Regions from separate parts of the Flocculibacter collagenilyticus genome, predicted to be linked through region 1. Evidence: predicted binding sites of a transcription regulator. Region 1 holds the regulator's gene; each other region holds the start of a gene.
The links. Region 1 encodes FliA, which starts transcription of late flagellar genes. Its sites were predicted from a motif close to CTAAAGNTNNNNNNNNNNNNGCCGATA; they were not measured.
Positions count from the first base shown of each region.

Region 2: a site for FliA is predicted at 3,762-3,788, ahead of HUU81_RS08140 (DUF4402 domain-containing protein). Genes of this name have one in related genera too.
Region 3: a site for FliA is predicted at 3,712-3,738, ahead of fliS (flagellar export chaperone FliS). Genes of this name have one in related genera too.

Region 1 is NZ_CP059888.1:1,218,563-1,229,093, forward strand. Features, by position in the region: gene flhA (flagellar biosynthesis protein FlhA) at 1-933, shown strand, start outside; gene flhF (flagellar biosynthesis protein FlhF) at 954-2,501, shown strand; gene HUU81_RS05365 (MinD/ParA family ATP-binding protein) at 2,494-3,372, shown strand; gene HUU81_RS05370 (RNA polymerase sigma factor FliA) at 3,369-4,091, shown strand; gene cheY (chemotaxis response regulator CheY) at 4,139-4,522, shown strand; gene HUU81_RS05380 (protein phosphatase CheZ) at 4,543-5,304, shown strand; gene HUU81_RS05385 (chemotaxis protein CheA) at 5,320-7,545, shown strand; gene HUU81_RS05390 (protein-glutamate methylesterase/protein-glutamine glutaminase) at 7,574-8,785, shown strand; gene HUU81_RS05395 (flagellar motor protein) at 8,778-9,518, shown strand; gene HUU81_RS05400 (OmpA family protein) at 9,522-10,517, shown strand.
Region 2 is NZ_CP059888.1:1,811,334-1,821,864, reverse strand. Features, by position in the region: gene HUU81_RS08150 (SdrD B-like domain-containing protein) at 1-2,430, opposite strand, end outside; gene HUU81_RS08145 (fimbrial biogenesis chaperone) at 2,396-3,181, opposite strand; gene HUU81_RS08140 (DUF4402 domain-containing protein) at 3,190-3,729, opposite strand; tRNA gene HUU81_RS08135 (tRNA-Pro) at 4,018-4,094, opposite strand; gene HUU81_RS08130 (EAL domain-containing protein) at 4,216-6,708, opposite strand; gene dcd (dCTP deaminase) at 6,925-7,506, opposite strand; gene apbC (iron-sulfur cluster carrier protein ApbC) at 7,511-8,608, opposite strand; gene metG (methionine--tRNA ligase) at 8,710-10,531, shown strand, end outside.
Region 3 is NZ_CP059888.1:2,804,834-2,815,364, reverse strand. Features, by position in the region: gene HUU81_RS12455 (aldo/keto reductase) at 1-390, opposite strand, end outside; gene pseC (UDP-4-amino-4,6-dideoxy-N-acetyl-beta-L-altrosamine transaminase) at 381-1,535, opposite strand; gene pseB (UDP-N-acetylglucosamine 4,6-dehydratase (inverting)) at 1,532-2,533, opposite strand; gene HUU81_RS12440 (hypothetical protein) at 2,831-3,163, opposite strand; gene fliS (flagellar export chaperone FliS) at 3,167-3,583, opposite strand; gene HUU81_RS12430 (flagellin N-terminal helical domain-containing protein) at 4,062-4,853, shown strand; gene HUU81_RS12425 (sigma-54 dependent transcriptional regulator) at 5,270-6,724, shown strand; gene HUU81_RS12420 (sensor histidine kinase) at 6,916-8,031, shown strand; gene HUU81_RS12415 (sigma-54-dependent transcriptional regulator) at 8,043-9,416, shown strand; gene HUU81_RS12410 (IS982 family transposase) at 9,582-10,466, shown strand.

The DNA of each region.
Region 1 (10,531 bases):
CGAATTAAAGGGGTACGGAAGAAACTCTCTCAAGAGCTTGGCTTTTTAGTGCCTGCAGTACATATTCGTGACAATTTGGACCTAGATCCTAATGCTTATCAAATCGCAGTAATGGGTGTTTCCACCGGCGATGGTGAGTTAAAGCACGACAGTGAACTTGCGATTAACCCAGGGCAAGTATTTGGCCCTGTAGATGGTGTTGCAACGAAAGATCCTGCATTTGGCTTGGACGCAATATGGATTAACCGAAAAGATAAGGAACATGCACAGTCTTTAGGGTATACCGTAGTGGACGCAGCAACGGTTGTGGCAACACACTTAAGCCAAATTTTAACGAATAATGCCGCACTGTTACTCGGTCATGAAGAAGTGCAAAATTTATTAGACATGCTGGCCAAAAGTTATCCTAAGTTAGTTGAAGGATTGGTGCCGGATGTATTACCACTCACCACGGTGGTTAAAGTGCTACAAAACTTATTAAACGAAGGGGTGCCAATTCGTGATATGCGAACGATTGTTCAAACCCTTGTTGAATACGGACCAAGAAGCCAAGACACTGATGTATTAACAGCAGCGGTGCGTATTTCATTACGCCGTTTAATTATTCAAAACTTAGTTGGATCAAGCCCTGAAGTATCTGTCATTACTTTGGCGCCAGAGCTGGAACAGATGTTGCATCAGTCGATGCAAATGGCGGGCGATGAAGGCGCAGGCATTGAGCCTGGTTTAGCAGAGCGCATTCAAAAATCATTGAGCGAAGCGCATCAAAATCAGGAACTGTCTGGCGAGCCATCAATTTTACTAACATCAGGAATGTTACGTTCGGTACTTTCTCGATTTGTTAAGCACACTATTCCGGGGTTAAGTGTTATTTCTTATCAAGAAATTCCGGATGAAAAACAAATTAAAATTGTTAGTTCTATCGGCCAGTAAAATTGCACTAGGGGTAGAAAATGAAAATCAAACGTTTTGTAGCAAGAGACATGCGTACAGCGCTTAATGAAGTTAAAGAAGAGTTAGGTGTAGATGCAGTTATAATGTCTAACAAAAAAGTGGCTGAAGGGGTCGAAATTGTAGCGGCAATTGATTACGACTCACCAAAAGCTGCAGAAACAAAACAGCCTGAGCCTACTCAATCACCTACTAGGGCAAGTACCTTACATGCTGTTGCTGATGAAGAAGATAGGGCTCCTGTGATGCACCCTAGTCACGAACCTATTAAGCCCACTGCTGAATTTGAAGCGCTATTAAATAATGCAGCTGAGGGTGCGATTAACAATGACAAAGAAAGTATTGCTTCATCTTTAGAGGCGTTACTGTCGCGTCAGCATGCAATTAAGGCACATAAAGCGGGAGCTACTCATTCTCAATCAACACCAACTGCTAAGCAAGCGCAACCTGCACGGCCAAATAGAAATAATCATTTAAATAGTAAGCCTGCGAATTTAGCTCGCGGTTTCGATACGTTAGATAAAACAGAAAAAACACATGCTCCGAAGGCCGCTTATAATCAAACGGCAAGCCATCATCAAACTGCGACATCAGAAACAGCTTCTGTACAGCATCAAGCCGACATGCAAAGCATGAAAGGTGAAATTGCATCTTTAAGAAAGTTATTAGAGCATCAAGTATCTGGCTTATTATGGCAGGAACTGGAAAGAAAAGAGCCGCTACGCGCAATGCTAATTAAAAAATTAAAAGCACTAGGTATTTGTGATGAAGTAGCGGATCAAATGGCGTGTTTTATTCCTGAAGATCTTGCAGACCATGAAGCATGGCCTAGTGTACTCGAATTACTTGAAGGCCAGTTAAGTACAACTCGTAACGATGTGATCCATAAAGGTGGAGTGTACGCTTTTGTTGGGCCTACTGGTGTAGGTAAAACCACGACCATTGCTAAACTTGCCGCTCAATATGCAAAAATGCATGGGGCAGAACATATTGGTTTAATTACTACCGACACATACAGAATAGGTGCGCACGAGCAGCTTGCTACTTATGGTAAAATCATGGGGTGCCCAGTAAAAATTGCAAAAGATGCGACGGAACTTGAAGCGTTATTAAAATCAATGAGAAGCAAGAAATTAGTACTTATTGATACTGCAGGACTAAGCCAACGCGATTTAAGATTAACACAACAACTTGATACATTGATTACAAGCACTAATATTAACATCAAGACCTACTTAGTATTATCAGCAAATGCACAAAGAAGAGTACTAGAAGAAAGCATTGAGCACTTTAAGCGCATTGCACTTTCTGGTTGTATTTTCACCAAGCTTGATGAAAGTTTGAGCTTAGGAGAAATAATTAGCGTCGCGATCCAAAATGCATTACCAATTGGCTATCTTACTGATGGACAAAGAGTACCTGAAGATATTAAAGTAGCGTCTGCAAAGAAACTCGTAGAAAATGCGGCAGATTTGCTCGACTCTCAAAGTGGCTCGGAACATGTTTGGTACACCCAAACAGAGCCTCAAGCAGTAGGAATGTATGAATAAAAATCTTTTCGACCAAGCTAGTGGCCTGAGGAATATGAATCAAAGTAAACCCATTAAGGTGATATCAATAACAGGCGGAAAAGGAGGGGTAGGAAAAACAAACGTATCTCTTAATACTGCTATCGCAATGGGGCAGTTAGGAAAAAAAGTACTCGTATTAGATGCGGATCTCGGGTTAGCAAATTGTGATGTGATGCTTGGATTACGCGTTGAAAAAAATATTTCCCATGTTCTTTCTGGTGAATGTTCGCTAGAAGAAATTTTAGTGGAAGGGCCTCACGGCATTAAGATTGTGCCTGCAACATCCGGCACTCGTTCAATGGTTGAGCTATCAGCGGCTGAGCATGCTGGGTTAATTCGTGCTTTCAGTGAAATAAAGTCTTCTTTTGATGTATTGCTTGTAGATACCGCAGCAGGTATTTCCGAAATGGTACTGAGTTTTTCACGTGCCGCACAAGACGTAGTTGTGGTTGTTTGTGATGAACCTACATCGATTACCGATGCTTATGCGTTAATGAAAGTACTTAGCAGAGAGCACGGCGTATACAAATTTAAAATTGTAGCGAATATGGTGCGTAGTTTACGTGAAGGACAAGAATTATTTGCTAAACTGTCCAAAGTAGCGGATCGTTTTTTAGATGTTTCACTAGAAATGGTCGCGACCATTCCGTTTGACGAAAATATAAGAAAGTCGGTTAGAAAACAAAAGGCTATAGTTGACGCGTTTCCTAAATCTCCAGCGTCAATTGCGATTAAAAATTTAGCCGCTAAGGCGATTAAGTGGCCTGTTCCAGTGCAACCGACAGGGCACGTAGAGTTTTTTATAGAGCAGTTAGTCAGAAATCATACTGAGTCAAGAGACGAAATTTGAGTAAGAAAATTGCCACTTATGAAAAAAAAGATACGCTATCCCAGCTTGTTGAAGCCCATGCAGGGCTTGTAAAGCGTATTGCGCATCACTTAATGATGCGGCTACCTGCAAGCGTTCAAGTAGATGATTTAATTCAATCTGGCATGATTGGTTTGATTGAAGCAGCAAAAAAGTTTGATGGTAGCAAAGGCGCAAGCTTTGAAACGTATGCAGGCATTCGTATCCGAGGCTCAATGCTAGATGAAATTAGACGTGGTGATTGGACGCCTCGCTCAGTTCATAAAAATAGCAGAATGATTGCCGAAGCGATTGCTGAATTAGAGTCAGAACTGGGAAGAGATGTTTCTGACACAGAAGTTGCTGAAAAACTTGATATTCCACTAAATGAATACCATCATATGCTTAACGAAGCGAATGTTGGCAAAATAATTGGTATAGAAGACTTAGGCGTAACGGAAGATGTATTGTCGGGAAACAATGATGATAAATCTGTGAATGAGCCTTTTGAAGGAATTGCAAACCAAGCTTTTAAGCAATCATTAGTGAAGTCGATTAAAACATTACCAGAAAGGGAAGCGTTGGTGCTTTCACTTTACTATGATGATGAACTAAATTTACGCGAGATTGGTGAAGTTCTTGATGTAAGTGAATCAAGAGTAAGCCAAATTCATAGTCAGGCAATGCATAAATTGAAAGCAAAAATGCGAACTTGGCTATAATAGAAATAATAATTAATAAAAGTTAAATTGCCTCAATGGAGGGTGTTTTGGATAAGAATATGAAGATTCTTGTTGTTGATGACTTTTCTACAATGAGACGTATCATTAAAAACTTGTTAAGAGATCTTGGCTTCACAAACGTACAAGAAGCAGATGATGGCAGTACGGCACTTCCTATGTTACAAAATGGCGATTTCGACTTTGTAGTAACTGACTGGAACATGCCGGGCATGCAAGGTATTGACTTGTTACGTAACATTCGAGCCGACGATAAATTAAAACATATACCTGTAATGATGGTAACTGCCGAGGCGAAAAAGGAGCAAATTATTGCTGCTGCTCAGGCGGGAGTTAATGGTTATATTGTTAAGCCATTTACAGCGGGCACGCTTAAAGCAAAATTAGATAAAATATTTGAGCGTCTAGGTTAATCCTGTTCAAGGAGAGTAAAATGTCAGCATCAAATGCTTCATTAATTAGTCTTGAGCAGGCAAAAGAGTTGGTTCAGTTATTGGAAGATGGTGAAGTCGATAAAGCGAATCAAATCATTCATGATACCAGCTCTCCAGAGTCCTCCGAATTGTTTGCGGAAGTAGGCAAACTTACTCGTGTGCTACACGACTCACTTCGTAACTTCCAACTTGATGCGCGCATCTCAAATTTAGCAAATGATGACTTACCAGATGCTAAAGAGCGACTTAATTACGTAATGAACTTAACTGAGCAAGCAGCCAATAGAACGATGGATGCAGTGGAGTCAAGTTTACCAATCGCTGACAAAATCAATAATGACATCGCACAGCTAAAACCACACTGGAATAAGCTAATGAGTCGTGACTTGAAAGTGGGCGAATTTAAGGCGCTGTGCCGCAATTTAGACAACTTTATCAAACAAGCTGAAACAGATGCCGCTCAGCTACACGTGCTGTTAACAGAAGTATTGATGGCTCAGGATTTCCAAGATTTAACCGGACAAGTAATTCGACGCATTATTGAATTGGTGCGCGAAGTGGAAGATAGCTTAATTTATCTTCTTAAGGTATTTGCTGGTGAGGATGCTGCGCTTGCGCAAGCTGATGATAAATCTAAAGATAAATTAAGTCAGTCCGATAAAGAAAAAGCGGAAGGTCCGATCATGAATGCAGAAGTGCGTGAAGATGTAGTTACGGATCAAGATGAAGTAGACGACTTATTGTCAAGTTTAGGCTTTTAAAAGGGGAGCAGCTGCATGAGCTTTGATTTGGATGAAGACATATTACAGGATTTTCTGGTTGAGGCTGGAGAAATCCTAGAGTTATTATCCGAGCAGCTTGTTGAACTCGAAAATAATCCTGAAGATGCTGATTTATTAAATGCAATCTTCCGCGGCTTCCATACAGTGAAAGGCGGCGCAGGATTTCTTTCTTTAACAACGCTAGTTGATGCCTGTCACGGTGCTGAAAATGTGTTTGACGTATTGCGGCAAGGGCAACGTAAAGTAACCCCAGAATTAATGGATGTTATTTTACAGGCGCTAGACACCATCAACATAATGTTTGCAGCTGTTCAAAATAGAGAAGAGCCTGATCCTGCTGATCCTGAACTTATTGAAGAGCTACATAGATTAAGTAAGCCTGAAAGTGAAGATGAAGCGGTAGAGCAAGCGCCAGCCGAAGAGCCAGCAGCCGAAGCTCCTGCATCAGCGCCCGCGGCTGGAGAACCAGAGTTATTCGATGAAGTAAGCACGCCAGCCGCCCAAGGCGATGGTGAGAATATCGATGATATTAGTGAAGACGAATTTGAGGCACTACTAGATGAGCTACACGGTGGTGGAGCGCCATCTGGGAAGCCTGCAGCAGAATCTGCGCCTGCCGCATCGGAGTCGTCTGATTCAGGTGATGAGATTTCAGATGATGAGTTTGAGTCGTTACTCGACGAACTACATGGTAAAGGCTCATTTAAAGCTGACTCAGCAGACGAAAGTAAACCCGCCAGCCCAGCTGCACCTCAAGCCCCAGCTAGTGATTCATCAGATGATGAAATTAGTGATGATGAATTTGAGTCGTTACTAGATAATATTCATGGGCAAGGTAAAGGGCCGGGTGAAGTTAAGTCTACACCAGCTGCGCCTAGTCAAAGTGCAGGGCAAGCAGCAAACCAAAGTACCCCTAAAGCTACACCGCCTCCTGCTCCCAAAAAAGAACCAGCAAAAGAGCCGGCAAAAGAACCCGCTAAAAAAGCGGCACCTGCAGGTAAGCCTGCAACTGAACCTAAAAAGGCGGCATCTCCTCCGCCACAAGCTGAAACGACCGTTCGTGTTGATACTAAACGTCTAGATCAAATAATGAATATGGTTGGTGAGTTGGTATTGGTACGCAATCGCTTGGTCAGCTTAGGCAGCTCAGTAGAAAGCGAAAACATGTCTAAGGCTATTTCTAACCTCGACGTGGTTACTGCTGACTTGCAAGGTGCAGTAATGAAGACTCGAATGCAGCCAATTAAGAAAGTATTTGGTCGTTTTCCTCGGGTTGTTCGTGATTTAGCCAGAAGCTTGAAAAAAGATATTGTATTAGAGCTGGAAGGTGAAGAAACCGATTTAGATAAAAACCTTGTTGAAGCACTTGCCGATCCACTCGTCCACTTGGTGCGTAACTCGGTTGACCACGGTATTGAGATGCCAGATGTTCGCGAAGCTGCGGGTAAGCCTCGTACGGGGGTTGTACGTTTGTCAGCATCACAAGAAGGCGATCATATCTTACTGACCATTGTTGATGATGGTGCGGGGATGGACCCTGAAAAGCTAAAAGATATTGCTATTAGTAAAGGGATTTTAGACACCGATGCTGCTGCACGCATGTCTGACAATGAAGCATATAACTTAATTTTTGCACCGGGCTTTTCGACCAAGACTGAAATCTCTGATATTTCAGGCCGTGGTGTGGGAATGGACGTTGTTAAAACTAAAATTACCCAATTAAATGGGTCATTACATATCGATTCTGAGCGTGGAACGGGCACCACGCTAGAAATTAAAGTACCGTTAACACTTGCTATTTTGCCTACCCTAATGGTGGTTGTAGGTGTTCAAACTTTTGCCTTGCCTTTAGCAACGGTTAATGAAATTTTCCATCTAGATTTAACCAAAACTAACATTGTTGATGGCCAGCTAACGATTATTGTTAGAGAAAAAGCAGTCCCATTGTTTTATTTGGAAAAGTGGTTAGCTACAACCAAATATGACAAGGATGAGAAGAATGCAGGGCATGTTGTAATAGTTCAAATTGGAACTCAGCAAATGGGATTTGTTGTAGATTCGTTAATCGGCCAGGAAGAAGTAGTCATTAAGCCATTAGATGATTTACTGCAAGGAACACCTGGAATGGCTGGTGCGACAATTACATCAGACGGGGGGATCGCATTAATTATTGATGTGCCTAGCTTGCTTAAACATTATGCTAAACGTTCAATGAGATAGCTTTATTGAGCCAAGCTAAGGATGTCCAATGTCGATCAAAGTGTTAGTGGTAGATGACTCTAGTTTTTTTCGAAGAAGAGTTAGCGATATACTCAATCAAGATAGTGATTTAGAAGTTATAGATACAGCGGTAAATGGCAAGGATGCTATTGAAAAAGCTAAGCTATTAAAGCCTGATGTGATCACCATGGATGTTGAAATGCCAGTAATGGACGGTATTACATCTGTAAAAGGGATCATGAAAGTTCAGCCAACGCCGATTCTGATGTTCTCGTCTTTAACTCATGAAGGCGCGCAATCAACGCTAGATGCGTTAGATGCAGGAGCGGTTGATTTTTTACCTAAAAAGTTTGAAGACATTGCGCGTGATAAAAAAGATGCGATTGTAATGTTACAAACAAGGGTTAAAGCAATTGCTAAAAGGCCCGGCCGCGCTAGCCCATTTAGCGGAACACCAGCGCCTAGCACTAGTTCTCCTAAGCCGTTAAGTAGAAGTCGCCCCTCCTCATTATCAAGCTCCTCTTCTAGTGCAAGCTCACTGAGCAGCTTACGAAGTTCAAGTGTTGGTTCAACTTCTTCGAGTGCGTTGAAACGGACAGAACCTGAAAGTAAAGCAGCTACCGCACCACCTCCTTTAGTAACAAGAAAAGGAGGCAGTAATGGTGACTATAAATTATTGGCAATAGGTTGCTCAACTGGCGGTCCTGTGGCCTTACAAACAATTTTGACGCAATTTCCAGCCTCATATCCTTACCCCATTATTATTATTCAACATATGCCAGCCGCGTTTACTGCAGCCTTTGCTGCGCGGTTAAATACATTGTGTAACATCACCATTAAAGAAGCTGAAAATGGCGACACACTTAAGCCAGGCGTTGCCTACTTAGCGCCAGGCGGTAAACAATTAGTACTTGAAGGGAATAACAGTCCTAGAATCAAAATTATCGAAGACGATTCACCCAGAATAACGTATAAACCAAGTGTTGATATTTCATTTGGCAGTGCAGCTAAAATTTATCGGAACAAGGTATTAGCAGTGGTATTAACAGGAATGGGAGCAGATGGTAAAGAGGGGGCACGTTTATTAAAGCAAAGTGGGTCAAAGATATTAGCGCAAGATGAGGCAAGCTGTGTTGTTTATGGTATGCCCCAAGCAGTGACTGCGGCAGGTCTAACTTCAGGCTCTTATCCATTAAACGATATGGCAAATCAGATTTTAAAGGAAACAGGTTATGGATAAATTAAGTATTGCTGGTTTGCTTTTGGCTATATTAGCTGTTATTGGTGGCTTTGTTATTGAAGGTGGTGCATTAATAACGCTTTTTCACTTTCCTGCATTCTTAATTGTTTTTGGTGGCACTATCGGTGCTGTCATGCTCCAATCACCAGCCAGTCAGTTTCAGCGCGGCTTACTAATGTCTAAGTGGGTGTTTGCGACGCCAGTATACGATGTTGATGAAGGCATTGAGCGCATTTCGCATTGGGCAAATGAGGCAAGGCAAAACGGCTTTCTGGCGCTTGAAAATGAGGCTATTGCAGAGTCTGATACCTTTATTAACAAGGGGCTAAACTTACTTGTCGATGGCGCGGAATCTGAAGTGATTCGAGATGCTTTGGATATCGAGTTAACTTTAGAGCGTGAGCACTTGCTAAAATCGGCTCGTATATTTGACTCTATGGGCGGATACAGCCCAACCATTGGGATCATCGGTGCGGTTCTAGGCTTAATTCAAGCAATGGCAAATATAAAAGATCCTACGAGTTTAGGTAATGGCATTGCAACGGCCTTTGTAGCAACTATTTATGGTGTTGGCTTTGCTAACCTGTTATTTATCCCTGTGGCGGAAAAGTTGAAGGCAGTGGTATATCAACAAATGCTTTATAAAGAGATGCTGATTGAAGGGATTTTGTCTATTGCTAACGGTGAAAACCCTCGAAGTATTGAACTGAAACTTTCTTCGTACAGGAAGTAGTTGATGTATCGCCATCGAAATAAACATACTAAAGTTGATGAAGATAATTTAGATCGTTGGTTAGTTTCTTATGCTGACTACATGACGTTAATGTTTGCGCTATTTGTTGTGCTGTATGCTTTGTCTTTAATTAAAGAAGAAGAGTATAAGATCTTATCAGATACTTTAGGTGAAGTGTTTGAGATAAAAGGCGGAGAGAGTAAAGGCGCCAAGAACCATGATATTTTAGTCACAGAACAAGAAGATACCGACTTTCAGCTGTACGGGGACGGATTACTCGAAGTTAAAGGGCCGGAATTACTCGAAAGTGATTCTCAGTTATCTAATATTCATGAGAAAAAACTGGGAAATCCATTAGCTGCACTAGAGCAAGATCTTAAAACAGCGCTTCATGATTTAGAGCAAAAAGGTATTGCTGAGGTAGAGCGCGATGATGACTGGCTAACTATTGAGTTAAATAGTGGCATGCTATTTCCGAGTGCTAGCTCAACGACAACGAATAATGCCAAGCTGGTATTAAGCCAAATTAGTAAAATTATAGAGCCCGTAAATAACTACATTCGTGTGCGCGGTTATACCGACAATATTCCAATTAATAATGAAATATACTCATCGAATTGGGAGCTGTCAGTCGCACGCGCTACCGCTGTAGTAAGAGAATTTCAGTCATCTGGTCTAAATCCTGCTCGTATGGCGATAGAAGGGTATGGAGAATATTATCCTTTTGCCGATAACAGTACAGCGCAGGGCAGAGCTAATAACCGAAAAGTAGTTATAGCGGTTTCTAAATACGCTTTGGATGTACCGCTTGATGAAGAGAATGATTCACGAACTGAAATGTTGAAACAGTTAGTGAGTGATGTGCAAGCAACTCAGCAGCAGTCGAATGAAGGTGCTGAAAGCGAACAAGAGAATAAAGTGAGAATTATTCAGCTTCCAAATGGTGGCATACGTGTCACCACTGCCCCTGAAGAAAACGCGACCGAAAATAATAACTAAACTAATTCTTAACG
Region 2 (10,531 bases), 590 kb from region 1:
GGTGAATACAGAAACTTCTTTTACATAAGGCGTAATATGTAACTCGTCGTTTTCTGAACCGTCGACAATGATTTTAGCCTCGCGCTGCGTAGGAACTCCGGGTAATACAACTCGACCCCGCTCGTTGGTGGCGAATCGATTCCAGTGTTTATAAGGATAAAATTTTATGTTACTTAGTGGCTTATCAAAATTATCCATTCGTAAGTTAGCGTTTTTATCCAAATAAGTAATCATGTCAATTGATGAGGAGGTTGGCTTAAGTTTCGACGCCAGAATTAGCGAGTTATCCTGATAGTCATAACCTAAATAAAATTTAATACCCACATTGATGGTGTATTCTTCATTGGAATCGATATTCGCTTGCCCGTTTAAAATTATAGAGTCGTTAATCCAAGAGAGGTTGTAACCCAGCTGCCATTTTGCATCTTCGTCTGGTCGGTAACTAATGTTCCCGCTTTGGTATACCTGCTGGTTTAAACGGTTACTCATTATCAATTCAGCGCTGGTAACATCAAAGTCATGCTGGTTTGAATAATTTAAGATTGACGAAATACGCGTGTCTTTAACTTTACCGGCTACTTTTAATGACCCACTAAAATATTGGTCAGACTCCCCTTGTTGCTCAACATTAAAATAGCTCAAACTATTAGTGACATTAATCAACCCAAACTGATTGGAAAACTTAACACCCAGTTCGCTAATCGTGTCTTGACCGTTATCTAAGTAGTTCACAAAAGTTGAATACTGCTGACGCGAATCACCTAAAAAGCCAGAAAGCACTGCGTTAATATCGAAATAAACTTCGTCTTCAAGTGTGGTGACATTTTGGCTTTCAAAGTTATCTGCGAATAAACCGGTGACATTCACATAATGATCGCCAATATTGCTTAACGCGTTAAAATTAATAGCCGTCCCTTTATCAACTTGTTTGGTTAATACGCCCTCTAAAAAAACATTTTCGATGGACGTTCTTATGGAAGTGGATAAATAGTCTTCTCGTTCACCATTTATACTGTGCGAATTTACAGCCGCACCTAAATTAAACCGTTCTGAAAAAGCATAATCTACACTTGATTGATAACTTAAATCGTCTGAATATCCCTCTGAGTCAGCTAACTTCCCTTCCAACACGGCATAATCTGGATTATAAAAACTGCCTGAGAATTGCCATTCACCTTCTGGCATCATGTCGTTGCCAATGACAATATTTCTCACTTCTGTACGCTCTTCACCATATCGACCGTATAATTTAATAATGTATTTATTTGCACCAAAGTACTTTTCTACGTTATTAAATATGTACCGACCATTAGCTTGCACCGTTGTAAAGTCCAATAACTGCCCGTTGCGGTACAGTTCTACCTCCCAACCAGCTGTGGCTTCCCCTTCAATACTAAATGCAGCTAAATCTTGTATTGTGTTATTTTTATTTCTAAGTAAACGAACTCCTAATCCAGTGTTGTTATTTAAAAATAGTGAGTTACTGGTATTTGAAATGTCGCCCACATTGTATTCAGTAAAATGATTAAAAATATACTTGTTGGGATGCGTGCGATAACGGCTGAAAGAAACTCGCGACACCCTATCTTTATTAGTGCCATCATTAAGCGTTACTGATGCAGCATGGTTGAGTAAGTCAAACCGTGAATTAAGGTAATAACTAGAAATTAGCTTATCATTTCTATTTGACGCGTAATTAGATCGCAATTCAAATTCTGTTTGAGGAAAGGTGAATAAGTGGTATTCGTCTTCTATTAACCAGCCAGCATCGCCATTAGACATATTCAAGGCGCCTGCTAGCTTCCTTTGCCTTGCTATACGTTCTTGTTCTTGTTGATACGGAAACACGGATTGATCAGTGTTTAATTCGATTTTGAGTTGGTCAAACTTCGGATTTATTTGAACAGGAAGTAATTCAGCCAGCGTTGCTGCTGAAATATACGTTTCAATGCCATCCGTTGCCCAGCACGCTACTTTCCCTTCCTCAGTAATGTTTTTCACAGAGGATGAATTGAATAAAATGTTATAGCCTTGCTCGTTTAGCGAAAAATCAATCGACTGCTTATCTTCGATTGTGAATTTAACTCCCAATGAACTAAATAATGCACCTACGGGGAGTAGAAATTGCTTGTTTATGTGCAGTACATCATAATTTTCTAAAATGATATTTTTGTTTAGGGAAAAATCTACAATCATCCAATATTCATCATAAACTTCACATTGATTCAATTGGATTTGACGTAATGCCGAGGGAGGCTCATCAGCGAAGCTAACGGCAGGTTTACCAGTAAACACGAATAAACAGACAACCAAAGAAACTTGGCTAACCAAGCGCCTTTTACAAACTGATGAAAGACTAATTCGCCCTTTAAATAAAAAGCCGAATAACGAAAAGTTATTTAGCCAATTTAAACGTTTTATTTGCTTCAAGACTACCGCCAAATTGTTTATTTTCTTTATATTCAATTCTAATTTTTTTACTGTTAAGCGGTTTAGTTAATGGAATATTCCATATCTTTTTTTGTGCTGGAGTATAAATTGAAGCACCGGTAAGAAAGCCAATAACCTCATCAGTTTTTTCTTCATATACTTTAATATCTCCGTAAAGTGAGCGATTACCTTTACGTGACTGCACTACTCTCAGTGTAGCTTGATTAGCGTGATTCACTAATTTTGCTGAAACGAGTGATGTTTCTGCATTGAACTTGCCTTTTCTTACAATCATAGGGATGTTATAGGCAACAGCGGCATTCAATTTAAATATGCCGGGTTTATTTTGACGCACACTTTTGCACAACATATTAAGATAGCTAACGTACTCACCTTCATTTACTCGACTCAATCCTCTTGCCACAATTTTTACTTTTTGTGAGGTATTAGGTCTAACGGTTACATTCCGAGGTGAGAATTTAATAATGTTATTCGCCGCATTAGGTACTTCATCAGCTGATTTAACTTTAACAAGCTCGCCTTGCTCATCAATATTGAAGTGATTAAGTGATAATTTACAATTCGCTGCTTCGTCACCATTGTTAAAAATAACAAATGCGTCTGATTTATTTTTTTCATTAAAAAAGAAGCGATATTGCGTAAAGTGAATGGAAGGAGCAGCTAACGCTGCTCCAGTTGTACACACAATTACCGTAAAAACGGTTAAGTATAGTGTTACCCGATTCAACATAGACTACCTTAATAAGTTGCGGTAATTACGAAGGTGTCATTATAAGGCGTGCTTGGTGTAAGATTTTGTACGATATTTAGTGTACCACCTAAATAAAGCGTAAAACTCCCACCAGCAGGCATAGTAACGGGGTTCACACCACCAGAATTAATTGTGGCTTCCCCACCAGGGTTAGTTGCTGTGTCAGTATCGGTCTCGCCAGTAAGTGATAATGTAAAGTCTGTACCAGACATACCACTTAAATCAAAAGACAAATTAACAACCTGACCAGCTTGGCCACCAATTGTGTACTCACCATATTGACCAGTACCAGTTAAACAGTCTCCAGAGAGTGCACCAGTTGCGGAGGCAGAACCTACAAAAGCGTCAAGTGTACAACTGTCTCCCGAAATACCAAACACTTGAGTACCAAAACTGATCTCAGTAACAGGCGTAATGGTAACATCGGCAATAGTTGTAAAGCCTACTTGTGCTGTATACGTTGCTGCAAATGACATAACAGGAAACAACGCTGCAGTGATTAATAATTTCGGATGAGAAATTTTCATACATACATTCCTTAATTTTTACTTCAGTCTAGTATCGGCAAAACAGCCGATAACTTTACCGAGTTATTAAAAGAATGAATCGGGTAACTATAAGTGTAGAATATATTTCAGTTTTCTGTAGTAGGCGTGGTATCTGGCCGCAAAGTTATTAGTTTTGACGGTTATTTTACTGGCGTGTTGTCAGTATGCTGGATGAGCAACGTTAATAGCATGTTACGATAAAGAAAATAGATTATTAAAACTAATGCAAGGGTATTAAAAGCTAAAGATTGGTGGGAGATTAATTAATGGTCGGCTTGGCGAGATTCGAACTCGCGACCCCTGACACCCCATGACAGTGCGCTACCTGGCTGCGCTACAAGCCGACTAAGGGGCATATAATAGCGAAAGATTTATTAATTACAATCCCTGTATTGTCTAGGTGACTGTCTTTTAATCAATTATTCCCTTAAATTAGGTTGTACCTTACGACTTCTGACATTATTTCTAAAGATGGCTGGAGTAATGTTGTAACCATTCTATATATTTATTAAGCGCAACAGGTTTACAGTACAAATAACCTTGACCAAATTTACAGCCGTATTCTTTAAGCACTGCTTCTGTGGCTTTTGTTTCAACGCCCAACGCAACCGCCGAGCTACCCAGTTGCTGTGCCATTGAAATAGTGTTTTTAACAATGACTTGTTTTCGTTCAGACTGTTCAATTTTTGAAATAAAAGTACGTGCGATCTTAAATGAATAAAATGGAATAATTGTTAAATTCTGCAACGACGCATGACCTGTACCGTAATCATCAATTGCAACCCTCACATTGTAGCGTTCTAACTTGTTCACCACAGATAAAATATTCTCATAATCATCAAGCATAATTGACTCTGTTAATTCCAACACTATCTTTCCAGGATCAATCTCATTTTTAGATAATTTATCAACAATATTTTGTACGAAGCCATCAGATGCTAAATCTTTGGCAGAAATATTAATAAACATCGTTTGATTAAAACCTTGCGCCCTTAATGCATCAAATTGAACAATGGCCTGATTAATAATCCAATTAGTTAACGCACTAATGACACCGGTATCTTCAGTTAATTGCACAATCTCAATTGGGTTAATATAACCCTGCGTTTTATGGTGCCACCTTAATAACACTTCAGACCCAACAACGCTGTAATCTTCGTAGCTGATCACAGGTTGATGATACAGTTCTAGTGTATTGTCTTTAATTGCGGCCATTAAGTCAGAAAGCATTTCTACCTGCATTTGGTAGTTGGTATGTTCCGAGTCGTTATACATTATAAATGGTATGTCATACTCTTTAGCATGATGTAGTGCTTGAAACGCCTTTTGATAAACATCTTCGAAGCTATCACTGTGGTGTGGATACCTACTTGCCCCTATATTCACATTCATGGTCATCTCAATGTTGCCCACTCTCGATTTAGTCGCAAATGCCTCTTTTATAATCAACGTCATAAAATCAGCCGTACTGTCGTCATACGTTTCCGTTAATATCAGGCCAAAGGTAGCATCGTCAGTTTTGCATATATGCTGCGCTACTGGCTTTTCTTCAAACTGATACATATTTACTGTGTTTTCAAGATATTTAGTCAGATGCTCTGTAAATTCAAGCATTAAGAGTTTGGTGCTCTCCATACCTAAGGTAATGCGAATCGTATTAATTTTTTCAGGCTCGAATAGTATTAGCGTGAAGCTTCGTTGGTCTTCTATTAGTGAATGAATACTTTTCTGAAGAAGTTTTAAGTTAGGTAGCCCCGTTACCTCATCATGAAAAGCCATATAGTCTTTTTCTTGTTCGTTGGCACGAAACCGATAAGCTAACGCAAATGAAATAAGTGATATTTCTAACATAGCACCAATAATAAATGACTGACGGACAGCAAATGAATAATCTAATAAGCCAACCAATAAAGCTGGACTTAGTGCCGCACCAATAAAAAATGGTATCCATGAAATAAGGTAAAAAATAGCCCAATTATAGCCTTCTCTAATGCGAATATAGCTCGCAGCAAAGCAATAAAAGTAAAGAAATAACTGTAGTGGCATAAAAATATTAGCAGCAATATCTTCTCGCAGCAAAATACTAGCAAATAGAAATATGCCTAAGATCCAAATAAATATTTGCCCAGTCTTATACAAAAAGGTTTCATTTTCACTTATTCGAAGAAACGCCATGGCAAACAGCATGGCCGTTAACGCAACAAACGTTTGTAGTGGAATAATTAACGCGTTAAGAGTAATTTGCAATTCTTCTGGGAAGAAAATAAAACCGAAACCATCAATGATTGAAGCAACCAAAATGACAAAAAATACATAGCCTACATAATAGAGATAAGCGATATCTTTAATGCTGAAATACAACACAAAGTTATACAGCATCATCACTAAGCATACCCCCAAGAATATTCCCCACAGCAAATAAACATCGTGTTGTTTATTCTGAAACGCTTCAGTTGTAAGTAACGATACTGCCGGACTTGGTGCTCCCGCTGTAACTACATTGATTAAAAAGCTTCTTTGCTCGTTAGGCGCTAGTGAGAATTGATAATAAGGAAAAGCATACATTTTCGTTGTTAAGTTAGATATGCTATCACCCAGCAGGTATGGAGGAAGATCTTGTTTCGCACTATCGTATACCAACAACTTATCAATCATTGGGTTATCAAAGTGAAGAACGAGTGTTTTTGTATTGATACCTCGGTTCATTACATCGAAAATTAACCAATAATCTGCATCTTCAATCGTGAAACGTAATGGATTAGACTCTAAGGTGGATAATTGTTCAGACGAAACGTTAAGTTCGTCTATTTCTTCAGAGGTTTTAAAGGAGCTGATATAAGGCGATAAATTTTCAAGTTTTGTGAAAGAGTCGTCAACTATTAATGTTGACGAATAACCAGTGCTATGAATCACCAGCATGATTATGAAAAGAAGAACATGAGTTATCGTATTCCGCATTGAGTTCTCTAATTTAATTATTATTGCTACATACTCTGATACAACATTACAACTAAATTCAGATACGTGAATGTTTAACTTTTCTTACTATATTCAACTCTTCGCTATTGCCAAATAATGCTTAAATATTGCATAATCATTCAGCTTCATTTTTGCTCATAAGCAATTTACCCTTATGCGTTATGCATAAGGGTTTTTTCATATTAAGCAGTGCAATTAGTCGTCACTAATTCGACTTGCCACAGCACTTGTTTGATCTTTATATTTTGCATCTAACCGCTTGTTATACGGGCGCATTGCTGAGCCAGACATCGTCTCAAAATTCAATGCTCCGATTTTCATTTCAGGACGAAGCGCCAACGGCAATTTACCACTATTATAGAATTCCAATACAATGTTGCCACTCCAACCTGGATCTATTCTGTGTGCAGTAACATGAACCATTAAACCTAAACGCGCCAAAGACGAGCGCCCATCAAGCCAGCCAACAATATTATCGGGCAATGTAACATGCTCAAGCGTCATGCCTAAAGCAAGCTCGCCTGGGTGTAAAAAAAACGCTTCACCGTTGTCGATATGTATCTCTTCACTCATAACAGATTCCAACGCTTGATTGACCTCTGCTTTTGGTCCGCTTAAATCGATAAACGGCGCAGCATGATGCTGAAACACTCTAAACTTATTTCCTAAACGGATATCTAATGTAACGCCAGATATGGCTTCTGGTGATGGTTCTGGTAAAACTTGTATTTCACGTTCTTCAAGTAAACGGATTATATCTCTGTCGCAAAGTCTCATTAATTTAATCTTTTGTAATTATTATTTCTGGTCTGGTAAACGTATTTGCTGAATTGTAATACAACTGGCTAGCAGTAAGTTTAGCTAATTCCTCGTATTTATTCGCAATTTTATTGTTTTTATCTAAAACAAATGGAATGCCTTCATCACTACGTTGGCGAATTTGTGCTAACAGTGGTAACTGCATTAGCACATTTGTCTGGTAAGTTTCGGCTAAACGCTTCGCGCCTAACTCACCAAAAATAGTATTTTTATGGTCACACTTTTCGCATTCGTAATACGCCATATTTTCAACTAAACCAATAACAGGAATATTCACTTTGTTAAACATCGCAATACCTTTACCGGCATCTGCCAGTGCAACATCTTGCGGCGTCGTTACAACAATCGCTCCCGAACAAGGTATTTTTTGCGACATCGTTAACTGAATATCGCCTGTTCCTGGTGGCATATCTACAATAAGATAATCCAGTGTTGGCCAGTTCGTTTCATTAATTAATTGCGAAAGTGCTTGGCTAGCCATCGGGCCACGCCACACAGTGGCATCGTCTTTAGGTACTAGCAAACCAATCGACATGACAAACACATTATGAATGTTCACAGGATCAATGGTTTTACCGTCAGCGCTGGTCACTTTTGTGTCTTCACACCCTGTCATAAGTGGGATTGAAGGCCCATAAATATCAGCGTCTAATAATCCTACTCTTGCACCTTGTTCAGCTAATCCAACGGCTAAATTAACCGCTGTAGTAGACTTACCTACACCACCTTTACCAGATGCAACTAAAATAATGTGATTTACTTTATGTTTGTTAGCTAAAGTGAGTGGTTCAGAGGTAAGCTTAGTTGTTAATCTAACGATGAACGTTTGCACACTTTCTACTTCATGCAATGCAGCATTAATTGAATTCGCTTCAGATTCACACGCAAAGGGTAAAGTAAATGTTAGCGCTATTCCCTTATCTGTTTTGGTTATTTCTAACGAATCCCAAAATGGTAAAATCCCATCAATTAATACATTAGAACGGTAAGCTTTAATACAGTCTAATACGTTATCAGGTACTGTAATTTGACCTGAAAAGAGGTTTTTTATGAAATTCATTTAACCTTTCAATGTTTTTGATGAAAACAGGGAGTGAATTATGTAACATCTAGCCTTTCATCACCAGTAATTTATCCCTAAGCAAATTAGGCTAGGTAGCAATGACAAAAAGAAAGATTCTCATTACAAGTGCATTACCTTATGCAAATGGCTCTATTCATTTAGGCCACCTTCTAGAGCATATTCAAACAGACATCTGGGCACGTTTTCAAAAACTACGTGGGCATGAATGTTATGCAGTATGTGCAGACGATGCTCACGGCACCCCTGTAATGCTAAAAGCGCAAGAATTAGGTATCACGCCTGAAGAGATGGTGGCACAAACCTGTGCTGAGCATAATCAAGACTTCATTGACTTTAACGTTAATTATGATCAATACCATGTAACACATTCTGAAGAGAATAAAGCCCTTTCTGAGTTAATTTATAACCGCCTTAACGATGCTGGTCATATTAAAAAGCGCACTATTACTCAGTTATTTGATCCTGAAAAAGAAATGTTCTTACCAGATCGCTTTGTAAAAGGCACTTGTCCAAAATGCGGTTCTGAAGATCAAAATGGTGATAATTGCGACTCATGTAGTGCAACTTACAGCCCTACCGACTTAAAAAATCCACGTTCTGTAGTGTCTGGTGCGACGCCAGTATTAAAAGATTCTGAGCACTACTTCTTCGACTTGCCAGCATTTGAAGGCATGTTAAAGGAATGGCTACAAAGCGACTCCATTCAGCCTGAAATTGCAAATAAATTACAGGAATGGTTTGAAAGTGGTTTACAGCAATGGGATATCAGCCGTGATGCTCCTTACTTTGGTTTTGAAATTCCAAATGCCCCAGGCAAATTCTTTTATGTATGGTTAGATGCACCAATCGGCTACATGGCAAGCTTTAAAAAGCTATGCGACCGTTTAGAGTTAGACTTTGATGAATATTGGAAGCCAGATTCCACAGCTGAGGTGTACCATAACATTGGTAAAGACATCACCTACTTCCACTGCTTATTCTGGCCTGCAATGCTTGAAGGTGCAAAATTCAGAAAGCCTAATAACGTATTCGTTCATGGTTTTGTGACTGTAAATGGCGCGAAAATGTCTAAGTCACGCGGCACATTTATAAAAGCGCGTACATATTTAGAGCATTTAAACCCTGAATATTTGCGCTACTACTTTGCCGCTAAATTATCTAGCGGTGTAACAGATATAGACTTAAATTTTGAAGACTTCATTCAACGTGTTAATTCAGACCTTGTTGGGAAAGTCGTCAATATTGCCAGTCGTTGTGCCAGCTTTATCACTAAAAAATTCGACGGAAAGTTATCGAGCAATATCTTAGAGCCTGAACTTATCAAAGCATTCCAAGATAAAGGCGAAGAAATTGCGCAGCACTACGAAGCAAGAGAATACAGTCGTGCAATTCGTGAAATAATGGCATTGGCTGATAAAGCCAACCAATATATTGATGCACAAGCTCCTTGGGTATTGATCAAAGACCAAGACAAGCAAGCGCTAACCCACGACGTTTGTACAATGGGTATTAACCTATTCAGAATATTGGTTTCTTACTTAAAGCCAGTCGTGCCAACCTTAGCAGAGCAATCTGAAGCGTTTTTCAATGACCAATTAACGTGGGATAGCTATAAAACGGTACTGACTGATCATTCAATAAATAAATTTAAAGCACTCCTGCAACGCGTAGATGCTGACAAGGTAAATGCAATGGTTGAAGCGTCTAAAGAAAGTCTAGCGCAAACAAATAAAGAAACGCCTGAAGCAAAAATTGATGAAAACAGTCCGTTAGCTAGCGATCCGATTTCAGAAACGATTTCATTCGATGATTTTGCAAAAATCGATTTACGTATCGCTAAAATTGCAAAAGCAGAACATGTTGAAGGTGCCGACAAGTTAATCAAACTTCAACTAGATT
Region 3 (10,531 bases), 1.6 Mb from region 1:
AATTGCAAGACGAGCACTTGAAGGCGGTGATGTAAGGTTATGAATTGGCATTAATGCATTGGCATCATGAAGCATCACCGCATGGAGGTGGTCTTGCTGCAACCTGTCTAAGCTGGCTCTGATTTGTTCTACAAAATCTGGAGATGCGCTGGTTACAGGTGGAATTTTAGTGACAACTTTAAAATTGCTGGTGGAATGATTGGTACTCTGTAACACTTGCCCTAGTCGCTGCTCGCTGTCACCGTAAGCTATAGCTGTATCAAGCACATCAATGCCGTTGTTAGCGGCGTATTGTAATAAGTGAAGGATTTGTTCTTCACTAACTTTACCTTCAGTATTTGAAACGCCGTAATCTAAGCCAAATTGTACGGTACCTAAGCCTAATTGCATGTCTGAACCGCATTAATAACTTCTTTAATAACAATATCTTGTTGTTCTGTTGTTAACTTAGGATATAAGGGTAGGCTAATTGCTTGTGCCGCATGTGTTTCTGCGTTTGGAAACATTCCTGTTGTAAAGCCTAGCCGGGTGAAATATGGCTGAGTATGGATAGGAATGTAATGTAAATTAACCCCGATACCTGCTTGCCTTAACTGCTTAAAAATCAGCTCATGACAATGTTGTGGTACCTTAATTACAAACAAATGATAGGCACTGTAACAATCTTCAGAAACGGTTAAACAGTCAATATCGGCTTGGTTGAACGCGGTCATATAGCGTGCTGCAATGTGATTTCGACGCGTAACATATTCATCGATACGACTAATCTGAGACAGCCCCAACGCGGCTTGCAGCTCAGTCATTCGATAATTAAAGCCTAATGTGACTTGTTCATACACCCAAGGTGCTGGATTTGATGCTGCCATTATCGATTCGTCGCGAGTTACCCCATGGCTACGTAACAGCATTAACTTTTGATGCAGTTCGGGCTTGTTAGTGAGCGCCATACCACCTTCTGCTGTCGTCACAATTTTTACGGGATGAAAGCTAAATACCGTAATGTCTGAGTATTTACAGCTACCTATTTTGGTATTTTGATAGCGCCCACCAATGGCATGTGAGGCATCTTCTATAATGGCAATATTATATTGCTTAGCTAAACCGCTAATTGCGGCCATATCACAACTTTGTCCAGCAAAATGCACAGGAATAATAACTTTAGGTAAGCGATTATGTTTTGCCGCCTGTTCAAGTTTATTCGATAAGGTTTGGATACACATATTGCCTGTTGTTGAGTCAATATCAACAAAGTCGACTTCTGCGCCACAATATAAAGCGCAGTTAGCAGAGGCAACAAATGAGTTAGGGCTGGTCCACACAATGTCTTTTTCAGTTACGCCCAACGCAAGACAAGCAATGTGCAACGCCGATGTCGCACTGTTTACCGCCACCGCGTACTCAGCATCACAATATTTAGCGATGGTTGCTTCGAACTCTGGTACCCGCGCGCCTTGAGTGATTAAATCAGAGGTGAGCGCTTCCATTACGGCATCAATATCCGCTTGCGTGATATCCTGTTTACCGTAGGGGATCATGCCATTGCCTTGTTATTGAAATCAGAAATTTCATCAACAGATAAGAAGTGCGGGTTAGTATCAGAGCTATATTCAAATCCTTCTGTCACCAGTTGCGCTTCTTCTTTAATGGCATTCACCGTGTAGTCATTGCTTCGACTGCTAAAACTTATCGTAGGCGCAATAACGTAATGATCAGCATACTCAAAGGTATGATAAGACAACTCACCTGGGCACATCACTTCATGGAGCTTCTCTCCTGGTCGAATGCCGATGACCTTTTGTTTAAGATGAGGAGCCATCGCTGTCGCTAAGTCAGTGATCTTAATTGAAGGGATTTTTGGGACGAAAATTTCACCACCATACATACGTTCAAAATTCTTTAAAACGAAGTCGACGCCATCTTGTAAACTTATCCAAAAGCGAGTCATATTCTCATGAGTAATTGGAAGTTCTGTTGCGCCATTATCAATAAGGTTTTGGAAGAATGGAACGACTGACCCACGGGAGCCTACTACATTGCCGTAACGCACCACGGCAAATTGTGTGTTATGGCCGCCTGCAATATTATTGGCAGCAACAAAAATTTTATCGGACGCCAATTTAGTTGCGCCATATAAGTTTATTGGATTAGCTGCTTTATCAGTAGAAAGCGCAATTACGCGTTTAACATCATTGTTCAGAGCTGCATCTATTACATTTTCTGCACCATTAATATTGGTTTTAACACACTCCATTGGGTTATATTCAGCGGCTGGTACTTGCTTCATTGCTGCGGCATGAATAACGTAATCAACGCCTCGCATTGCTCTATTTAAGCGATCTCGATCTCTAACATCACCAATAAAATAGCGCATACAGTCTTGGTTGAACACTTGTTGCATCTCAAACTGCTTAAGCTCGTCGCGAGAAAAAATGATAATCTTTTTGGGATTGTATCGACTTAATAAGGTTTGGGTATATTTTTTACCGAATGACCCCGTTCCGCCAGTAATTAAGATGGTTTTATTGTCAAACATAAGTGCCTCTATCCAACACAGTGAGTATTACTGATCCCAGCAAAATATGTGCCTATCAATAATTAGAGTCGACTGAGTTAAGTATTGTCTTAAAAATGCATACTTTATTTCACAAATGAAAGTGTATGATGAAGGTATTAATGACCTCATTTTACTCATTCAGTAATGAAAAAAATAAGTAACTCAGTTAATTGTAATGCTTTGATAATATATCAACTTCTGTAATGGTGAAAGTTTGAAAGCGCTTTCACCACTAGCAGAAGGTTAATATGTATGAGAATTGTGCAAGTTAGCTCATTAAGCGGTAAATAACTGATATTCCTTTACCACTTTTGTATTGCTTTTATGCTTAAGGAGTTGCTGGCGTATTTCGTTTTTACGAGTCAAATACTTGACGAAAACAATGTTGAATTCTTCGTGCAGCGCTTCAAGTGTCGGCTTGTTTTCAATCAACCAATCTTGCTCGGTTGTTTCAAACAACACATGAAACAAATCTTTCTGCTCAGCAATTTTATCATTCACTTCTTCAACTGCATCTTCCGCTAACGCAGAAAGTAACTGTGCGTTAATGGCATCAATTTGTTGAACGATGTTTTCTGGCAGAGTAGGGAAAGTTGATACATTCATCATGGATTAACCGTTTACTGCTTTCTGGGTTAAAAACTCTTCCTTAACGTCGTGCGGGATAGCTTCCCAGCCTTCTTTAATATTTCGCATAATTTCAATAACTACATCTAATAGTTCAGTAGAGTTATTTAAATTAGCTTCTAATAACGTACGTTGTGCATAATCATAAAGATTGTAAAGGTTGTTAGAAACATCACCACCATCATTCATATTCAAGCTATCTTGTAATGCACCTACCAAAGTAATTGAGTCGGAAATTAATTTCCCCTTTTGCTCAGTGTCGTTACGCTCTATATGCGCTTTGGCACCTGATAACTTGCCGATGATGTTAGTTAATACAATTGTGATAAGCTCATACGGGTTAGCGTTTGCAGCCGCATTGATTTTCATTGCTTTGTATTTTTGAATTGATGCTCTAGACATAATGTTTAACTTCCTCAAACCATAATCAATATTTAAAGCAAAATTCGAGCCATATAATAACCCTATTGCTGTAAAACTAGGTGCTCGCCTCGTTAAAACCTAATGTTATTCTCAGTGAACATAAATAGTATCTGCATAAATCTGAAAATCTTTAGGCATTTTATGCAATAAAAATATAACTCTATGATCTTATAATAATTAAGTTGAATGATTTTTGTACTATTAAATATCCAAAGTAAAAAGTCTCAATGGTCCATGAATCAGTATCTATTTATTGATAAGTTACTTTCATTAACCTCTTTAAATATAGTTCTTTTCGGCATATGAAGACAGTTTTACCAAGTTAGCGGTTGGTTAAAATTTGAGCGGAAACTATACTTGTGATAAAATGCACAAGCTTTTCAGGGCTTGAGGTGAGTAATTCAATTTATTGCTATGGCTTTGGGCTGACTTTTAATGATTGAGACAGGAGCTAACAATGAAAATTGGTGGTAACAGTAATGCACCAGCATTAACGCAATTTCAGGAAAATCAGAAAAAGATTTTTCAACAATTGGCTTCTGGGCTAAGAATTAATCAAGCCAAAGATGATGCCGCAGGGTTACAAATAGCTAATAGGTTAACGTCTGAAGTTAATGGCTTGAATATGGCAATGCGTAACGCTAATGATGGCATTTCGTACGCACAAGTGGCCGAAGGGGCATTGTCGAGTGTGGGTGACGCAGTAGGGCGAATTGAGGAGCTTTCAATTCGAGCGGCTAATGGGTCATTATCTGCTTCTGATCGCAAAGCGATTCAGCAGGAAATTAGTCACTTACAAGAGCACGTTGGCGATGTTTATAAGAATACACGTTTTGGCGATCAGCAAATCTTCTCTGGTGGTTCATTATCTTTCCAAGTTGGTGCTCAAAGCGGTCAAACCGTTGACCTTGCAGTAGGTGGTGAAGGGGTTAGTGCGTTACAAAGTATTGATGTGAGTACCGCTGCTGGTGCACAAGAAGCTATTGAAATAGCACAAGCTGCCCGTGACGAAGTGAGCTCATCCAGAGCTAATTTAGGCGCATTCCAAAATCGCTTAGGCAGTACCATTAATAATTTGTCTCAAACAGCAATTAACACTGAAGAAGCAAGAAGCAGAATACAAGATACTGATTATGCGAGAGCTACGTCAGAGCTAGTTAATCAGCAAATTCAAGATCAAAGTGCGATTGCAATGCAGGCTCAAGCTAATGCAAATCAGGGGCAAATATTAGGGTTGTTAGATTTCTAATCCTCAACCTTCTCAATTTTCTTTGGGGCTAGTTGCTAGCCCCCCCCCTAAGCTCTTGGATGAGCTCATAAACGTATACAATTAACAGAGCTAGTAACATTGCTGCTACGATATACAAAATATTGATTTAAAGCAGGATATTATAGAAGTCGTATCTACCTGTGATGAGTTCGCTGATATTTCTTTCCCCTTTATACCCACTTTAAAATTTGTATGTTGTTATAGTAAGATTTATGTAAATTCGTGGCTCGTTACTTTACGAATTCAACATCCAATACATATCGATAAACCATAGCCAGTCAATAGTTAGTCAATTTTTTGAACAAACGTCAAAATACTGCCATAAATTTCTTGCTTAAATGGAATTGCGTTTTACAATTAAAAACATACTGTTAAGCACTTAGGTTGTACAATCTATGCAAAATATTCGTCGTGTAGTGATATTAGATGAAAACACAGCGAGGGCTGAAAGGCTGGCTGTCTCACTGTCTTTTATCGGCGAAAAAAATGAATGTATTTCAATTGATGAAGTTTCAACTGCGTGTGAACCAGCAAATGCTGTTACTGCGTTTGTGTTAGGCGCACTTACTTCTGGTGAGCATGCGCAGCTTATCCGTGAAAACCCTGAAGTTCCTTTTGTGGTAATAGGTGAAACGCTAAAAGAGTTAATGGAAATACCAAATGTTATTGGTATTCTAGGCGAGCCATTCAATTATGCCGTTGCAACACAGCTATTGCACGACTGCCAAGAGTATCGCCGACTTATTCCCACCCAAAAACATCGTAATGATGCTGCCAAATTCTCTGGTTTGATTGGCCATACCCCCTGTATGAAAGAGATCCGATTTTTGATTCAGCAGGTAGCTACTACCGACGCAAATGTATTGATTTTGGGGGATTCTGGAACAGGAAAAGAGGTTGTTGCGCGGAACATTCATTTATTGTCTAAACGCAGTAACGGCCCGTTTGTGCCTGTTAACTGTGGTGCAATACCGGGTGAGTTATTAGAAAGTGAATTATTCGGTCATGAAAAAGGGGCTTTTACAGGGGCTATTTCTGCGAGGAAAGGTAGGTTTGAACTAGCGCAAGGTGGCACACTCTTTTTAGACGAAATCGGTGATATGCCGCTGCAAATGCAAGTGAAGTTATTGCGTGTGCTGCAAGAGCGTATTTATGAGCGCGTAGGGGGCACAAAAGCGATCAATGCCGATGTCAGAATTTTGGCGGCAACGCATCGTAGTTTAGAGCAAATGATTGAAAGCGGGAAATTCAGAGAAGACCTTTATTACCGATTGAATGTATTCCCTATTGAAACGCCGTCGTTACAAGAGCGCGCTGACGATATCCCCATGTTAATTGATGAGCTATTAAAGCGTTTAGACTCTGAGATGACTCAGGCACTTAAGTTTACCGATCGCGCCCTAGAATCTTTAAAAATGCATCAATGGTCTGGTAACGTGCGCGAATTATCCAACTTAGTTGAGCGGATGGCGATAATGTATCCTAGCCAAGTCATTGATGTAACGGAACTACCAAGAAAATACCAGCACATAGATGTTGATGCCTATGTACCAGAATATCCAGATGAAATTGCTGAACATAATGCATTAATGGATTTATTCAGTGATGCTTCTGAAGATGAAATCGAAAATGAAAACATTAGTGATGTATCAGACGCAATAAATTTAGGGTTATTGCCACCAGAAGGTATTAACCTTAAAGAGCACCTTGCTGATTTAGAGGTTAGCTTTATCACTCAGGCGCTTGATCAACATGATTATGTGGTGGCGCGCGCAGCTGACGTACTAGGGTTGCGAAGAACAACATTAGTAGAGAAAATGAAAAAATATAATTTAGTAAAAGACGAGTAAGTAGTTTCTTACGCGTCTTTTTTGCTTAAAAAACCACCGTCAAACTCTAGTCACTTTAATTTTTACTATTTTTTTAGTGCTTAATCTTACTTCGTTTTACTCCGTAACTACCTGTTTAATTTAGTAAAACTCTACTTGGCATAAAACGTGTATTAGTCATGCTAGTTTAGATTTTTTAATGGTGTAGCGTTATGGCTTCAATACATGCTCTTAGGCAAGACTTTCAAGACCAAGAATTGTTTTCAAGTGACCTGCTAAGTAACTTAGCAATGGAATCCTACACTGGTGAATTAAATCAGTTACGTCAACAGTCCAGTTGGTTAAGCCATTTAGTAGACATTTTACCCGCCGGTGTCGTTGTGTTAGATGCAAGAGGTAGAGTAAAAGATGCTAACAAAGTAGCTCTTGAAATGTTGGGTGAGCCGCTTGAAGGTGAAAAGTGGACTGATGTGATTAAGCGTTCATTTCGTCCAAGAAGTGACGATGGGCACGAGGTTTCCCTTCATGACGGTCGTCGCGTTAAGTTGGCTATTACAGCATTAGCTCCTCAGCCGGGACAGCTCATATTAATGACTGACTTAACTGAAACGCGTATTTTACAAGAGCGTATAGCGCAAATGCAGCGCTTATCTAGTTTAGGTAAAATGGTTGCATCCCTAGCGCACCAAGTAAGAACGCCTCTTTCCGCTGCAATGCTTTATGCTGCGAATTTAGGTAATGAAAGACTAACACCTAATTCCCGTAAAACCTTTCAATGTAAGTTAACTGAGCGCTTGAATGACTTGGAGCATCAAGTTAATGACATGCTGCTGTTTGCTAAAAGTGGCAGTGAAAACCAAGTTGTAAAAGAAGTGTCTCTTCAAAACTTGCTTGCTGAAGTGCGTGCAGGCTCCGAAGCGATGGTATTGCAAAATAATGGCAAGCTTTATGTAGAGCTACCAGAGCCCGACATCCTAATTCTGGGCAATAAAGTATCCCTTGCCAGTGCAATTCAGAATCTTATTCATAATAGTATTCAGGTTATTGGTAATGGTGCAGAAATAAGTATTAGCGCATATCGTGCGGTATCAGAGAATGAAGTCGTTATTTCTGTAAGAGACAACGGGCCTGGTATTGCAGGGGATATACAAGAAAAAATATTCGAACCTTTTTACACCACTCGTAGCCAAGGAACCGGATTAGGCTTAGCGGTCGTTAAATCTGTATGTACGGCGCATCATGGTCGAGTGTCGATTAACGGTGCGTGTAATACAGGAGCTGAATTCTTATTACATATCCCAATTATTGCAGAACCGTCGAACAATTAGGGGGAAGCGCGATGACGAATAAAAGTGTTCTTGTTGTTGAAGATGATGCGGGTTTACGCGAAGCATTATTAGATACCTTAATGATTGCAGGTTATCAGTGTGAAGCAGCGTGTAGCGCTGAAGAAGCTATCTTAACCTTAAAAAAGTCGAACATTGGCATGGTGGTGAGTGATGTGCAAATGGGACAAATGTCAGGTTTGGATTTACTCAAAAGTATTAAGGTTAATTATCCTAATTTGCCTGTATTAATGATGACCGCCTACGCTTCAATCAACGATGCTGTGCAAGCAATGAAGGAAGGGGCAGTTGATTACATGGCTAAGCCATTTGCTCCTGAAGTGTTACTTAACTTAGTGAGTCGTTATGCTCCCGTTGACGAGCAGCCAGCTTATGAGCCTGTAGCCGCTGATGAAAAAAGCTTAGAGTTATTAAACTTAGCTAAACGCGTTGCAGCATCTGATGCCAGTGTTATGGTGACAGGGCCTAGTGGTTCGGGTAAAGAAGTACTTGCCAGATACATCCATGAAAACTCGGCAAGAAAAGAACAACCATACATTGCGATAAACTGTGCGGCAATTCCAGAGAATATGTTGGAATCGACCCTATTTGGCTATGAAAAAGGGGCTTTTACCGGCGCGGTGCAAGCCTGCCCGGGCAAATTTGAGCAAGCACAAGGCGGTACTATTTTACTTGATGAAATTACGGAAATGGATCTTAGCTTGCAAGCAAAATTGCTGCGTGTATTACAGGAAAAGGAAGTAGAACGGTTAGGTAGTCGAAAAACGATTAAGTTGGATGTGCGTGTTATTGCAACTAGTAATAGACAACTACGTGAAGCGGTTACAGATGGTATTTTCCGAGAAGATTTATATTATCGTTTGAATGTATTTCCGCTTAAGTGGCTTCCTTTGGCGCAACGCTCTGGTGACGTTATACCATTAGCTAAGCATTTAATTGAGCGCCATAGCGAAAAAATGGGAGAGGCTGCTCCTCAGTTATCTGAACTTGCTATGCGTAAGTTACAGCGTCACTCTTGGCCTGGCAATGTTCGAGAGCTAGATAATGTTATCCAACGCGCATTAATATTGCAGTCAAGCGGAAGCATTGACGAAACTGCAATCTTATTAGAAGAAGTGAATGCAGAGCTTATTTCTGACACCAGTTCAAGTAATGTCATTACGGGCACATCTAATTTTGATGTAAATGTTGACGTAACCTCGTTTAAAGATGGTTTACGTGAACAAGAACATCGCATTATTTTAGACACGCTAAATGAGTTTAATGGTAGTCGTAAAGATGTGGCTGAAAAGTTAGGTATGAGTCCAAGAACCTTAAGATATAAGTTAGCCAAAATGAGAGAGTCAGGAATGGAAGTCCCTGCATAACTTAGCAATTACAGCAATTGAGATACACTCTTTTGCTGTATTTTTGTGCACTTAAATCAAGTTAACCCCAACTCGGGATAAGAATTTGAAAATTTAAGGAACTAAATGCCTGCTCCACGATCAGATCTTTCGACCAAAAAAGAAAGTGACCAAAAAGGAACAGGCATGAATAAATTAGTTGAACTCTTCTGTGATGTCGATGATTTTTGCAAAGTATTTATTCCCGAATGGGAAAAGCAATTGATTGCAGACGGCACACAAAAACGTAAGCGTCGAAGTAGATTGACGATGAGTGAAGTCATGACAATTATTATTGGCTTCCACATGTCCCATTACCGAGATTTTAAAAATTATTACACTGGTCATGTCAGTCGCTTTTGTCGAGAAGAATTTCCACATTTGCTTAGTTATACACGCTTTTTAGAGCTAATGCCGCGAACAATAGTGCCAATGTGTGCGTACTTCACCTCACTTAAAGGTAAGCCTACAGGCATTGAGTTCATTGACTCCACTACTTTAACCGTTTGTCATAATATTCGAATTCCCAGACATAAAACATTTAATGGTATAGCAAGGCGAGGGAAATCGACGATGGGCTGGTTTTATGGTTTCAAACTTCACCTTATCGTTAATTATCGGGGAGAGATCGTTGCAGCCAAAGTCACCACAGGCAACGTTCATGATACTAAACCAGTCGAAGAGCTAGCTGCTGGTTTGACAGATAAATTGTACGGAGATAAAGGTTATCTCAGCAAAGCACTGGAAGCTTCGTTGTTTGAAAAAGGGGTGACATTAATTACTACCGTTCGCAAGAATATGAAAGCCAAAGCGATGTCGTTATGGGACAGAGCGATGCTATCTAAGCGATTTATTATTGAAACTATTAATGACCAATTAAAGAATATCTCCCAAATTGAACACTCCAGACATCGCAGTATGAATGGTTTTATGTTGAACTTAATGGCAGGATTAGTGGCTTACTGCCTTAAAGACAATAAGCCAAGCCTTAATTTAACTGACTCAGAGCTTAATTCTATGATCGTGGCTTAAACCGATCTGGGGTAAGTTATTCTATCTCAGCAAAACAACATCAACACCTGTAAACTTAGCTTTAC